Regions from separate parts of the Exiguobacterium sp. s46 genome, predicted to be linked through region 1. Evidence: riboswitches for the same ligand, from Rfam matches in the RefSeq annotation. Region 1 holds a riboswitch; the other holds the start of a gene.

What was found. Region 1 has a riboswitch for S-adenosylmethionine ahead of KNQ08_RS13555 (amino acid permease). Riboswitches for the same ligand answer to the same signal wherever they lie in the genome.
Region 2: linked by a shared signal. The riboswitch ahead of KNQ08_RS13150 (2,3-diketo-5-methylthiopentyl-1-phosphate enolase) and the one ahead of KNQ08_RS13555 (amino acid permease) in region 1 are both predicted to bind S-adenosylmethionine.

Annotation. Positions count from the first base shown of each region.
Region 1 covers NZ_JACSMY010000003.1:66,797-72,146, reverse strand. Annotated here, with positions in the region: gene KNQ08_RS13565 (MarR family winged helix-turn-helix transcriptional regulator) at 1-118, shown strand, start outside; gene mmuM (homocysteine S-methyltransferase) at 187-1,122, opposite strand; gene KNQ08_RS13555 (amino acid permease) at 1,097-2,500, opposite strand; SAM riboswitch class I at 2,578-2,679, opposite strand; gene KNQ08_RS13550 (polysaccharide pyruvyl transferase family protein) at 2,789-4,255, opposite strand; gene KNQ08_RS13545 (ketopantoate reductase family protein) at 4,461-5,350, opposite strand, start outside.
Region 2 covers NZ_JACSMY010000002.1:312,509-317,858, reverse strand. Annotated here, with positions in the region: gene KNQ08_RS13165 (sugar ABC transporter substrate-binding protein) at 1-564, opposite strand, end outside; gene mtnA (S-methyl-5-thioribose-1-phosphate isomerase) at 576-1,625, opposite strand; gene mtnK (S-methyl-5-thioribose kinase) at 1,622-2,788, opposite strand; SAM riboswitch class I at 2,867-2,970, opposite strand; SAM riboswitch class I at 3,176-3,277, shown strand; gene KNQ08_RS13150 (2,3-diketo-5-methylthiopentyl-1-phosphate enolase) at 3,348-4,538, shown strand; gene KNQ08_RS13145 (2-hydroxy-3-keto-5-methylthiopentenyl-1-phosphate phosphatase) at 4,535-5,194, shown strand; gene KNQ08_RS13140 (methylthioribulose 1-phosphate dehydratase) at 5,191-5,350, shown strand, end outside.

The DNA of each region.
Region 1 (5,350 bases):
TTACCGGACAGCGCGCCTCGCGAGCATCGAACGTCTCCTGACGGATTGGCCATCGGACGATGCCGAAGATTTTGGACGTCTATTGCAACAATTCAACCGTGCCTTGCGCGAGCGGTAACGAAATCACACCATTTAAAGGAACGGACGCGAAATCAATCGATTTCGCGTCCGTTTTTTCGTCATTCTTCATGATGTATGAGAAACCTGACAAACCGAACGAATTTGTGCGATGTGTTCGGGTGACGTTCGGCAACAACCGCCGATCAATCGTGCCCCTGCCTCATACCATGTCTTCGCGACGGTTTGGAACGACGTACACTGATTCGTACCTGACCACGTTTTTGCGACCGGATCATAGACCTCACCAGAGTTTGGATAGACGATGATTGGCACATCCGTCAACGCCTTGACGTGACGGATAAAGTCGGTCGCGTAAGATGCCGGAAAACAATTTGCACCGATTGCTGCGAGCTGTGGATGTTGTCCGACCGTTTCAATACACGTCGCAAGTGCCGTTCCTTCACTAATGTGCGTCGCATCTTGAAGCGAGAACGTCAGCCAAGCGGACACTTCCGGATACGCTTCGAGAATCCTGAACAATACGACAGCTTCCTCGAGCGACGGAATCGTCTCGAATGCCAGCAGATCAGCCCCCGCTTCAATCAACGCTTCGATTCGTGGTCTATGAAAGGCTTCTAGCACATCTGCTGACACCCCATAATGACCGCGATATTCAGAACCATCTGCTAAGTAGGCACCATAAGGACCCACTGATCCCGCGATCAATGCGTCACTCTTTCCGCTACGCGTGCGTGCGTTTTGCGCCAAGGTGACCGTTTGTCGAATCAGCGCCTTTGCTTCCTCTGTCGTGATATGACGTTGCTTGAATCCTTCGATACTTGCTTGATAGCTTGAAGTGATCGCGACATCGGCACCTACTTCAAAGTAGTCACGATGGACGTGTTCGATCTGTTCTGGTGCTTCGATTAAGAGACGTGCTGACCAAAGCGGATCGTTCAGGTCGAATCCCTTCTGTTCAAGTTCGGTTGCAAGGGCACCATCTAAAATAAGAAAGGGAACTTCCTGTAATCGTTGATCAACTGGATTTTTGATTCGGGACATCTTCAACACTCCGTTTCTGAGAAGAATTCGTGAACGCATGAACGATATAACAGATCACGATGAATGGAATACCACAATACAAGGCAATTCGTTGTGTCGGATCAAATCCGATACCAATCAGAGAAATCAAACAAACGACGAAAGCGGCGATCGGTACAAATGGAAAGAGTGGTGTGCGATAGACCAATTCGTCGACCGTATGCCCTTCACGGAGGAATTGTTTCCGGAAACGATACTGGGCAACGCTGATACTCATCCAAACGACGACGACAGCGAGACCGGAAATCGAGACGAGCGCGATATAGACACTTCCTGCTGCATAGATGCTAGACAGCAAGGCAAGTCCTCCGCCAAGCATGCTGAACAATACGGCTCGAAGTGGAACCCCACTTGGCGTCACCTGGGCGAAGAAGCGTGGAATCATGCGTTCGTTCGCAAGCGACCAGAGCATCCGAGAGGCAGCGTAAAGTCCAGAGTTCGCTGCCGACAAGATCGCTGTCAAAATGACGAAGTTCATCACGTCTGCTGCGTAGGGAATTCCGATTCGTTCAAACACGGCGACGAACGGACTTTCGAGCACGCCCTTCCCATCCGTTGGTAATAAGACGGCTAACACGATGATCGTACCGACGAAAAAGAGGACGAGTCGCAAGATCGTCGTCCGGATTGCAAGCGGAATCGTCCGTTTCGGATCGACTGCTTCACCCGCTGCGACACCGATTAGTTCCGTTCCCGAGTAAGCAAAGTTCACAGCAAGCATCGTCATGAAGATGACGAAAGCGCCATTTGGGAACAACCCGCCTTCGGTTAACGAAGAAAAGAATGGGGCCGAGCTACCATCTTGCAGTGGAATGAAGCCGACGATCGCTCCCGCACCGAGTAAAATGAAAGCAATGATCGTCACGACCTTAATGGCGGAAAACCAAAACTCGACTTCAGCAAACACACGAACCTTCAAGACGTTGATACCAAGGATCATCGCAGCGAACAATGCGCTGAACACCCATACAGGAATCGACGGGAACCAACGTTGCATTAAAATGCCTGCTGCCGTGAATTCTGAACCAAGGGCGACCGTCCACGTCAGCCAGTAGAGCCAGGCCACTGTATAACCGGTGCCGGGCCCGATGTACTTCGTTGCGTATTTATGGAATGATCCGGTTTCCGGCATGTGCACGGCGAGTTCACCGAGACTTAACATGACAAGATAGACGACGACAGCCCCAATCAAGTAAGACAGAATCGTTCCGACGCGTCCTGCTTGTTCCAACGTATAACCTGTACTTAAAAATAATCCTGTTCCAATGACACCACCTAACGACAGCATGATCAGATGACGTGATTCCATCTTGCGTCGAAACGCTCCGCTCGTTTTCATGAATCCATTTCCTCCTCGTTCCACCTATTCCAAACAAAAAACGCATCCTCACGGATGCGTCGGTCGACAATTCGGAAATCTTATCGATCGGGTGCAGCACCCGCAGGAATTAGCACAGTATCTTTCGACCTGTTGCTGAGGTTTCATAGGGCCAGTCCCTCCACCTCTCTGGATAAGTATGTAATTGTTCCTAACCCTATCAAGTCTTTTTCAAATTGTCAACACAATTCAGAATACTTCTATCAAAAAAACATTCCGCATCGTTTCGATCCGGAATGTTTGGAGGGTTTATTTTTTGGCGAATAAATCCGCTGTTTTCAAGGCTGCACGAACCGCTTTCCGATTCAATGTTCCTTGCTGGTGCTTCATTTTCTTCGTTTGGGCAGCCAGTTGCGCTTTGAGTGCCGCAATCTCTTGATCCTTTTGAGCCGTTCCTGTTTGTTTCTGCAATGCTTTGATTTTCTTATCTTTTTCAGCTAATTGTGCTTTTGTTTGTTTTTGCGCATCCGCAATCTTCTTCTCTTGTTCCGGGAAGAACCGTTCAAAACGAGCGACTGCTTCCTCAAGACTTACGCCAGAAATCGGCTGGACTGGTGGGAGCAACTCGGTTTGCGCCATTTGACGGTCAAACGGTACATTCTCAGGATAGTTCGTCTCTTGATAAATATGCTCAAGATTGTTCACGTTCAAGAAGTCAACGAAGTTGTCGAAGTTACGCGCTTGAACACGTGCCGGACTTTGGAAGTCAGCATTTGCTACGACGTCGGATAATTGTGTATCCGCTTTGATGTCGTTCGCCCAAATGTGCGTCAACTGATGGTAATCCGTCAATTCGCGCATCCGTGCATCTTTTGGAATGAGGATACTCGGCGTACCCGCAAGTGTCGCTGTGATGTTTCCGTGTAAACGAGCTCCAAAACTGAGGTCTGCTTGACCGATGAAATCAAACCATGTCTGTGCGTTCAAGAAGAAACGGACACGATCGTTCATATAAGCAGGATCCGACATCTTCACCGGATAGTTCGTCACGGACAAGTCTGCGATTGGGTGCGTTCCTGTATACGTCAACTTCAGTTCCTTCATCCACTGTGGAATGAAGTAGTGATTCGGATACTCTTCCATCCCACGTGTAATGAAATCGAGGACGTTTTGTGGAGCTAAACGTGACGAGTTGACCGTAATCATCGACTCAGGTGTGATGTTCGTTTCACGGATGTGCAAGTCGCGACCGAACGCGTACATCGAAGGACATCCGATGACGCGATGATCGATCCCTTCGCGGAAACCAAGACGTGTTAAGTATTTCGACGTGATCTCCCCGCGAAGACCCAGCATGCTCGAGCGCTCGAGAACGGCACTGACGAATGCTTTGACATCTTCATCGAATGGGAATCCACCATCTAAGTCTGGTTCAAACGGTGCACGTAACCCTACACCGATGACGACGACTGGAATCTTTAATTTTTTGATGAGACGTGTATATTTCCGTAACGTCGGTACGAATTCTTTTCGGAATGCGTCCGCTAACGGAATGACATAAAGGTCAAAGTTGGCATTGATTTCGTCTGCCCGTTCTTCGTCGTAATAGTAATAGTCAGGTGTAATCGTCGTACCTTCTGTCATCAATGTCCGAAAGATACTGTATTGATAGATAAGATTTCCAACGTTTCCTCCAATGGAATTATGTTTCATCAAATAAGGAGCATCGAACTGTTCGAATGGTGTCATACCTGCACGAATAATAATACGTTTCATAATGGATAAACTTCCCCTCTCGTCTGCTTCATTCGTCCTTGCAAGAAAAAAATACGGAAAAATATATTATCAGTTTTTTTCAATCTCATTAAGAATAGATGAACTTTATTTCGGAAGTCAACGATTCCTAAGGGAAACAGGTCTTTCGTCATCAAAAAGAAACATTTGCACCACACCATCATTTTTCTAAAATAGAAAAATGTTACTATTTAATCGTTTCGAGATACATGCGTAGATTCGCTTCAACTAATTTCAAGGCATGCATCTGATCAGTCGTAGCAGGCTTTAATAATTCACTGAAAAAATGTTCCACTTCGACGGGCTGACCCTTTTCCATGTCCCGTAACATCGATGATTTCATCGTATCTTCCATTGCATGCATCTGCTTCAGCAAGACCTCTTCTACATCGTCATTAAAGACTGCCCCTTGTTTTTCCATCGCCTGTTTCGCTTCCGCCATGACGTCTAGGATCATTTGATGTCCAACAGCTTCTTCCCGAATCGGACCGATTGCTGAACGAAATAGCGTCGTCACGCCCGCGAATGTCGAAATGAAGAGATACTTTTGCCACATGTCATCCATGATATGCATCGAATACTTCATTGGTGCCTTCGCTTTCGCAAAACACGCTGCGATTTTCTCTAGACGCGCTGTTGGTTTACCGGTTCGTGAACCAAATAGCAGCCGATGCGACGGGCTTGTCTGTACAATGCGCCCTTCTGCATCAAGCGTCGACTCAATAAAGCAAAGACCGCCCAAAACTCGATCTTCTCCGAAGACTTCTGTTAATCGTCGAATGTGCTGCATGCCGTTCAACAAAGGAATGATATACGTCTCGCTCGAAACGAATGGCGCGAGGTCCTGTAGGACGTCATCTAAGTGATAGGCTTTCGTCGAAAGCAAGATGACATCAAATGCACGATCCGGTCGCATGTCTCGTGTTATCAACCGGGGCGTAATCGTCATATCGCCATGAGGACTAGTGATGTGTAGTCCTGTTTTTTGTAGTTGTTCATATCGATTCGAACGGACGAGGAATGTCACCTGCTCCCCTTGCTCAGCAAGACGACCTCCGAAATAGCCTCCAACTGCCC
Region 2 (5,350 bases), on a different contig from region 1:
ATAGATTTCCTGACGACGATCGAGCGGGGCAAAACCTGGTCCGAACCAAAGTTTGATGACACGGACCGGCTTTTTGTCCGTCACCTTCGTCACTTCATCAAGCGATAGCTTCGCGAGTTGATGATCGTTTTGGAATGTTTCCGTCACACCTTTTAACGCCGTTCCTTTTTTCTTCGTGACCGTATCGAACGTCACGACCTTCAGCCCTTTGTCGACCGCTGGTTTAATCATGTCATAGGCGTAGTCTTCCTTACCATGCGAGATGATGAGCCCATCATAATCTTGCTGAATCGCTTGCGCGACAAGCTCCTTGAACTTGACGTCGTTACCTTCCGAAATGAACGTGCTGACTTTAAAGCCAAGCGCTTCGCCTTCACTTCGTGCGCCATCAAGGAATTGTTTCGTATGGTCGTCCGATGCTAGGTTGCGGATGACGGCGATCTTGACGTCTGATTGAACCCCTTTTGGTACATCCTTAACGACCTTCGTCGTCGTGGCTTCTCCATTCGCACAAGCCGCTAGTAACAGTGCCGGTGCTAGGACGGCGTAAGCTAGTTTTTTCATGACATATCTCCTTATCCGAGGGGTTGAAGCCCTGTTAATTGTTCAATCGTTTCTTCATTCGGTTGCGTGATGACACCAAGTTCGGTGATGATGCCCGTGATCAATGTGTGTGGTGTGACATCAAACGCCGGGTTGAAGACAGCGACGCCTTCCGGTGCTGTCGCGACACCTTGGACAGTCGTCACTTCTTGCGGATCACGTTCTTCGATTTCGATCGCGTCTCCGGAAACGAGCGAGAAGTCGAACGTCGAGAGCGGTGCTGCGACGTAAAACGGAATACCAAAAGCTTGCGCGAGCAATGCCAATTGGAACGTCCCGATTTTATTCGCGGTATCTCCGTTTCGTGTAATGCGGTCGGCACCGACGATGATCGCATCGATCTGTTTTTCTTTCAGCGTATGGGCGACCATGTTGTCCGTAATTAACGTGACATCGATGCCGGCACGTTGCAGCTCCCATGTCGTCAATCGTGCTCCCTGCAGTAACGGTCGCGTCTCACTCGCAAAAACGGATAATTCGATACCGCGTTCTTTTGCGATGTAGAACGGCGCAAGTGCCGTTCCATAAGCAGCGGTCGCAATCGATCCAGCATTACAAATCGTTAGGATCCGGTCGCCTGACTGGAACAATTCCAGTGCATGAATCCCGATTTGACGTGACGTCTGCGCATCCTGGTCGTATAAGGCGACCGTCCGTTTTTCCAACCGTTCGCGAATCTCTTCTACCGACGTCCCGTCTTGAATGATTGGATTCAACTGATTGAGTACATTTCGCAAATTGACGGCCGTCGGTCGTGTCGCGAGTAACGTCGCCGATGTCTCAAGCAAGGCTTGCTTGTAGACCGGTAGCGCCGCTTCAAACCGGTATGCTTCTTGAACGAGCACGAATCCACCGAATAAACTGATCGCAGGCGCGCCCCGGACACGTAGTTGTTTAATCGCCTCAACCGCTTGCGCGAGATCAGCAATGACTTCATAGTGCTCTTCTTGCGGTAGACGTGTCTGATCGAGAATCGTCAAGACACGGTCTTCGTAACGAATACTTTGGACGAATGTAGTCATCGGCTGAGTTCCTCCGTTACGTCAAAGTTTCGTAAATCATCGAATGTCCGGCATTCTGTACGGCGTTTGATTAACGCCGCTCCTAGACGAAGAGCGTGACGTTTCCGCTCTAAGCGTTCCGTCGTTGAATCGATTGATTCTAAATCAGCGACCGGTGCAAGACCAATCGTCCGCCGAATCAATTCGCAACCGGCAAAGCCAAGGGCATCCTGCAAGATCGTGCTCAGTAAATCATCGACGAGTCCTGATGCCCGGAACGGTTCGACGGCTTCCCGTTCCCATAATGCACGGAACGTTGAAGCGAACGTCAGCCAGAACGTATCGATATCCTTGATTCGGGCGTCACGTCGTGTAGGGTAATCCGGATATGCTGCGAAGAATAGATGCGCAATGAACTGCCCGACATCGAATCCGAATGGACCATAAAAGGCGAATTCAGGGTCGATGACCTTCGTTTCTGTCGCCGAGGCGAAGATGCTTCCTGTATGTAGATCGCCGTGCAATAAGGCGTCGCCTTTTGTGATGAAGAGCGCTTCAAGTTTTGCGACTTCGCGTTTTAACTCATCGTCTGCCCATAAATATGCCACCTCTTCTTCAAGCCCGGCTTCAATCTCGTTCGTCTCCGCGTCATGGAACGGATCCGTGAAGATTAATTTTTCCGTGATGTCGCACAAATCTGGATTGTAGTACGTTCGGGCGACACGTTTCTTTTCAACCGGACCAAGCGCAAAGTCCGATGTATGGAATAAAGTCCGAGCGAGATAAGAACCAATATGTTCCGCAAGCAACGGATACTGTTCACCTACGAGTAAACCGCTTCGAACGATTGTCAGATGTGAAAGATCTTCCATGACCGTATACGCCTCTTCGTGACTAGCATGAAAAACACGTGGTACGAACGGCACGGCATGCCGTGCGAATTCACGGAGTGCGGATTGCTCGATCCACGCCCGTTCGAGTGATAACGGCCAGCTCTCACCGACGACTTTTGCGTACGGGAGTGCTTGTTTTAGAATCAATCGATGTTCCCCCTCTCGAATTCGGAAAACGAGGTTGAGATTCCCGTCGCCAATCTCTTCTGCTTCGACGGCTCCATCGCCGATCAGTCCTAGTGTCCGAACACGATCAATCGCGTCCTGTTCTGTGAATGCTTTGTATGTCATATCAGTTTCCCCCTATGTGATACACGAAAAAGCGCCTCTTTTCGTCATCGAAAAGAGGCGCAGGAAAGTCATTGCGTCCTCTTATCTCTCAGACGAAACGTCTGTTGGATGTAGCACCGTGCCCAGTGGTCGGTTGCTGCGGCGTCATCGGGCCAATTCCCTCTGCCAACTCGCGATAAGAGTCGTATGTAGTTGTCGTGTGTGATATTGATTTGAATCTTACGCAATCGACTTCCTCGCTGTCAAATCGAAATCAAGCAGAAACGGATATCATTTTTATGCCATCTATAGAAAGAGTATTTTCAAAAAAATAAATTTTCTAAAAATAGTTTGACAAGTGGCGATTCTCATGTAAAAATTGCAATTAGATTTCACAATTTCATCCAATTCTTATCAAGAGCAGACGGAGGGACAAGCCCTACGATGTCGCAGCAACCGACCTTTTGGCACGGTGCTAATTCTTGCAGCTACTAAGCTGACAGATAAGAGTCCACGTTCGAATCATTCATGGTCTCTTGTCGCTGACGAGAGACCATTTTTTTGTTGAAGGAGGAAAGACATGGCTTATATCACTGCTACTTATCAATTGACCGCCCGTGATCGACTCGAGCAACGCGCTGAACAACTCGCGCTTGGTCTGACAGTCGGTTCTTGGACGGAACTGAATCATCTCGAACAACAACAACTCGCCTCGTTCAAAGGGGAAGTCGTACATACCGAAGAGCGCGATGGCAAAGGATATATCACGATTCGTTATCCGGAACATAACGTGTCGCGCGACTTTTCTGCGATTCTGACGACCGTCTTCGGGAAACTCTCACTCGACGGTGAAATCAAACTAACGGAATTGCTATTACCCGATACATTTACGTCGGACTTTCCAGGTGCGAAATTCGGGATCGAAGGGGTCCGTTCCTTGATCGGTGTCGAAGATCGTCCATTGTTAATGAGCATCTTCAAAGGAGTCATCGGACGGGATTTATCGTTCCTTCGTGATCAACTCGAAGGACAACTCGCTGGTGGGATTGATCTCGTCAAAGACGATGAGATCCTATACGACAATCCGTTGACACCGACGATTGACCGGGCACGAATCGGACGTGAGGTCATCGATGCTCACTTCCACCGGACCGGTAAACGTGCGTTATATGCGATCACACTCAGCGGTCCCGTCTTTACGCTCAAGGATCAAGCCAAGCGATTGATTGATGCTGGAGCGACCGCATTCTTGCTGAATACCTTCACATACGGACTCGACGTCTTACGCGAACTGGTGAGTGATCCGGAAATCAACGTTCCGATCTTCAATCATCCAGCATATAGCGGTGCGTTGATCGCTAGCCCGAATCACGGAGTCGCAGCTCCTGTCTTACTCGGCACATTACCGCGTGCTGCTGGAGCAGACTTGACGCTATTCCCGTCTCCTTACGGCAATGTCGCTTTGCCAAAGGATGTCGCCCGTGGCATCGCGGTCGAAGCGACCCGTCTCGGTCAGACGAAATCGATCTTCCCGGTTCCTTCAGCCGGTATTCATCCTGGACTCGTCGCTCAACTCGTACGGGACTTCGGTATCGATTCCGTCATCAACGCCGGCGGCGGCGTACATGGTCATCCGCAAGGTGCTGCGGCTGGTGTCATTGCTTTCCGCCAGGCGCTCGATGCGGCACTCGCAAATGAATCCCTATCGGCGGCAGCATCGCGTCATGAAGAATTACGGATCGCCCTTGACGCTTGGGGGATCAAGTCATGACCGTACGGATTCTTTGTGACTTCGACGGTACGGTGACGACGCAAGATAACATCATCGCACTCATGCAGGCATTTGCGCCAGCTAGTGACTTCGAACCGTTAAAACGCGGTGTACTCGACCGGACGTTATCGATTCAGAGTGGTGTCGGGCAAATGTTCGCACTTCTGCCGTCTGACGGAAAAACAGCCTATCTTGACTTTTTGTTGGAGCGTGCAGTCATTCGCGACGGATTTTCGGAGTTACTTCAGTACAGTCGTCGTCAAGGAATCGATTTTTCGATCGTCAGCGGTGGAATGGACTTTTTCGTCGAACCGATCTTAGCGCCATTCCTTGAACAAGAACAGATTTACTGTAACGTCGCCGATTTCAGTGGTCCATTCGTCCATATCGATTGGCCAAACGCCTGCGATGCCCATTGCACGAACGGGTGCGGCTGTTGTAAAACGTCCGTTGCCCGGGCATTGCGCAAAGACGATGACGTCATCATCGTCATTGGTGACTCGGTGACGGACTTCGAACTCGCGAAAGAAGCGGATCGTGTCTATGCCCGTGATTATCTGATCACGTTGTGTGAAGAGAACGATATCGCCTATACACCGTTTGAGACGTTCCACGACATCGTTCATGATTTAACACGAGCGGAGGTGACAACATGACATTCATGCGACGGTATGAAGAGCTACGCGCCATCAAACAAGAGCTTGCGGCGCGCGATTGGTTCCCTGGTACGAGTGGCAATCTCGCCATTCGGACGTCCGGTGTCCCGGTTGAATTCCTTGTGACGGCAAGCGGAAAAGATAAACGGCAGACGA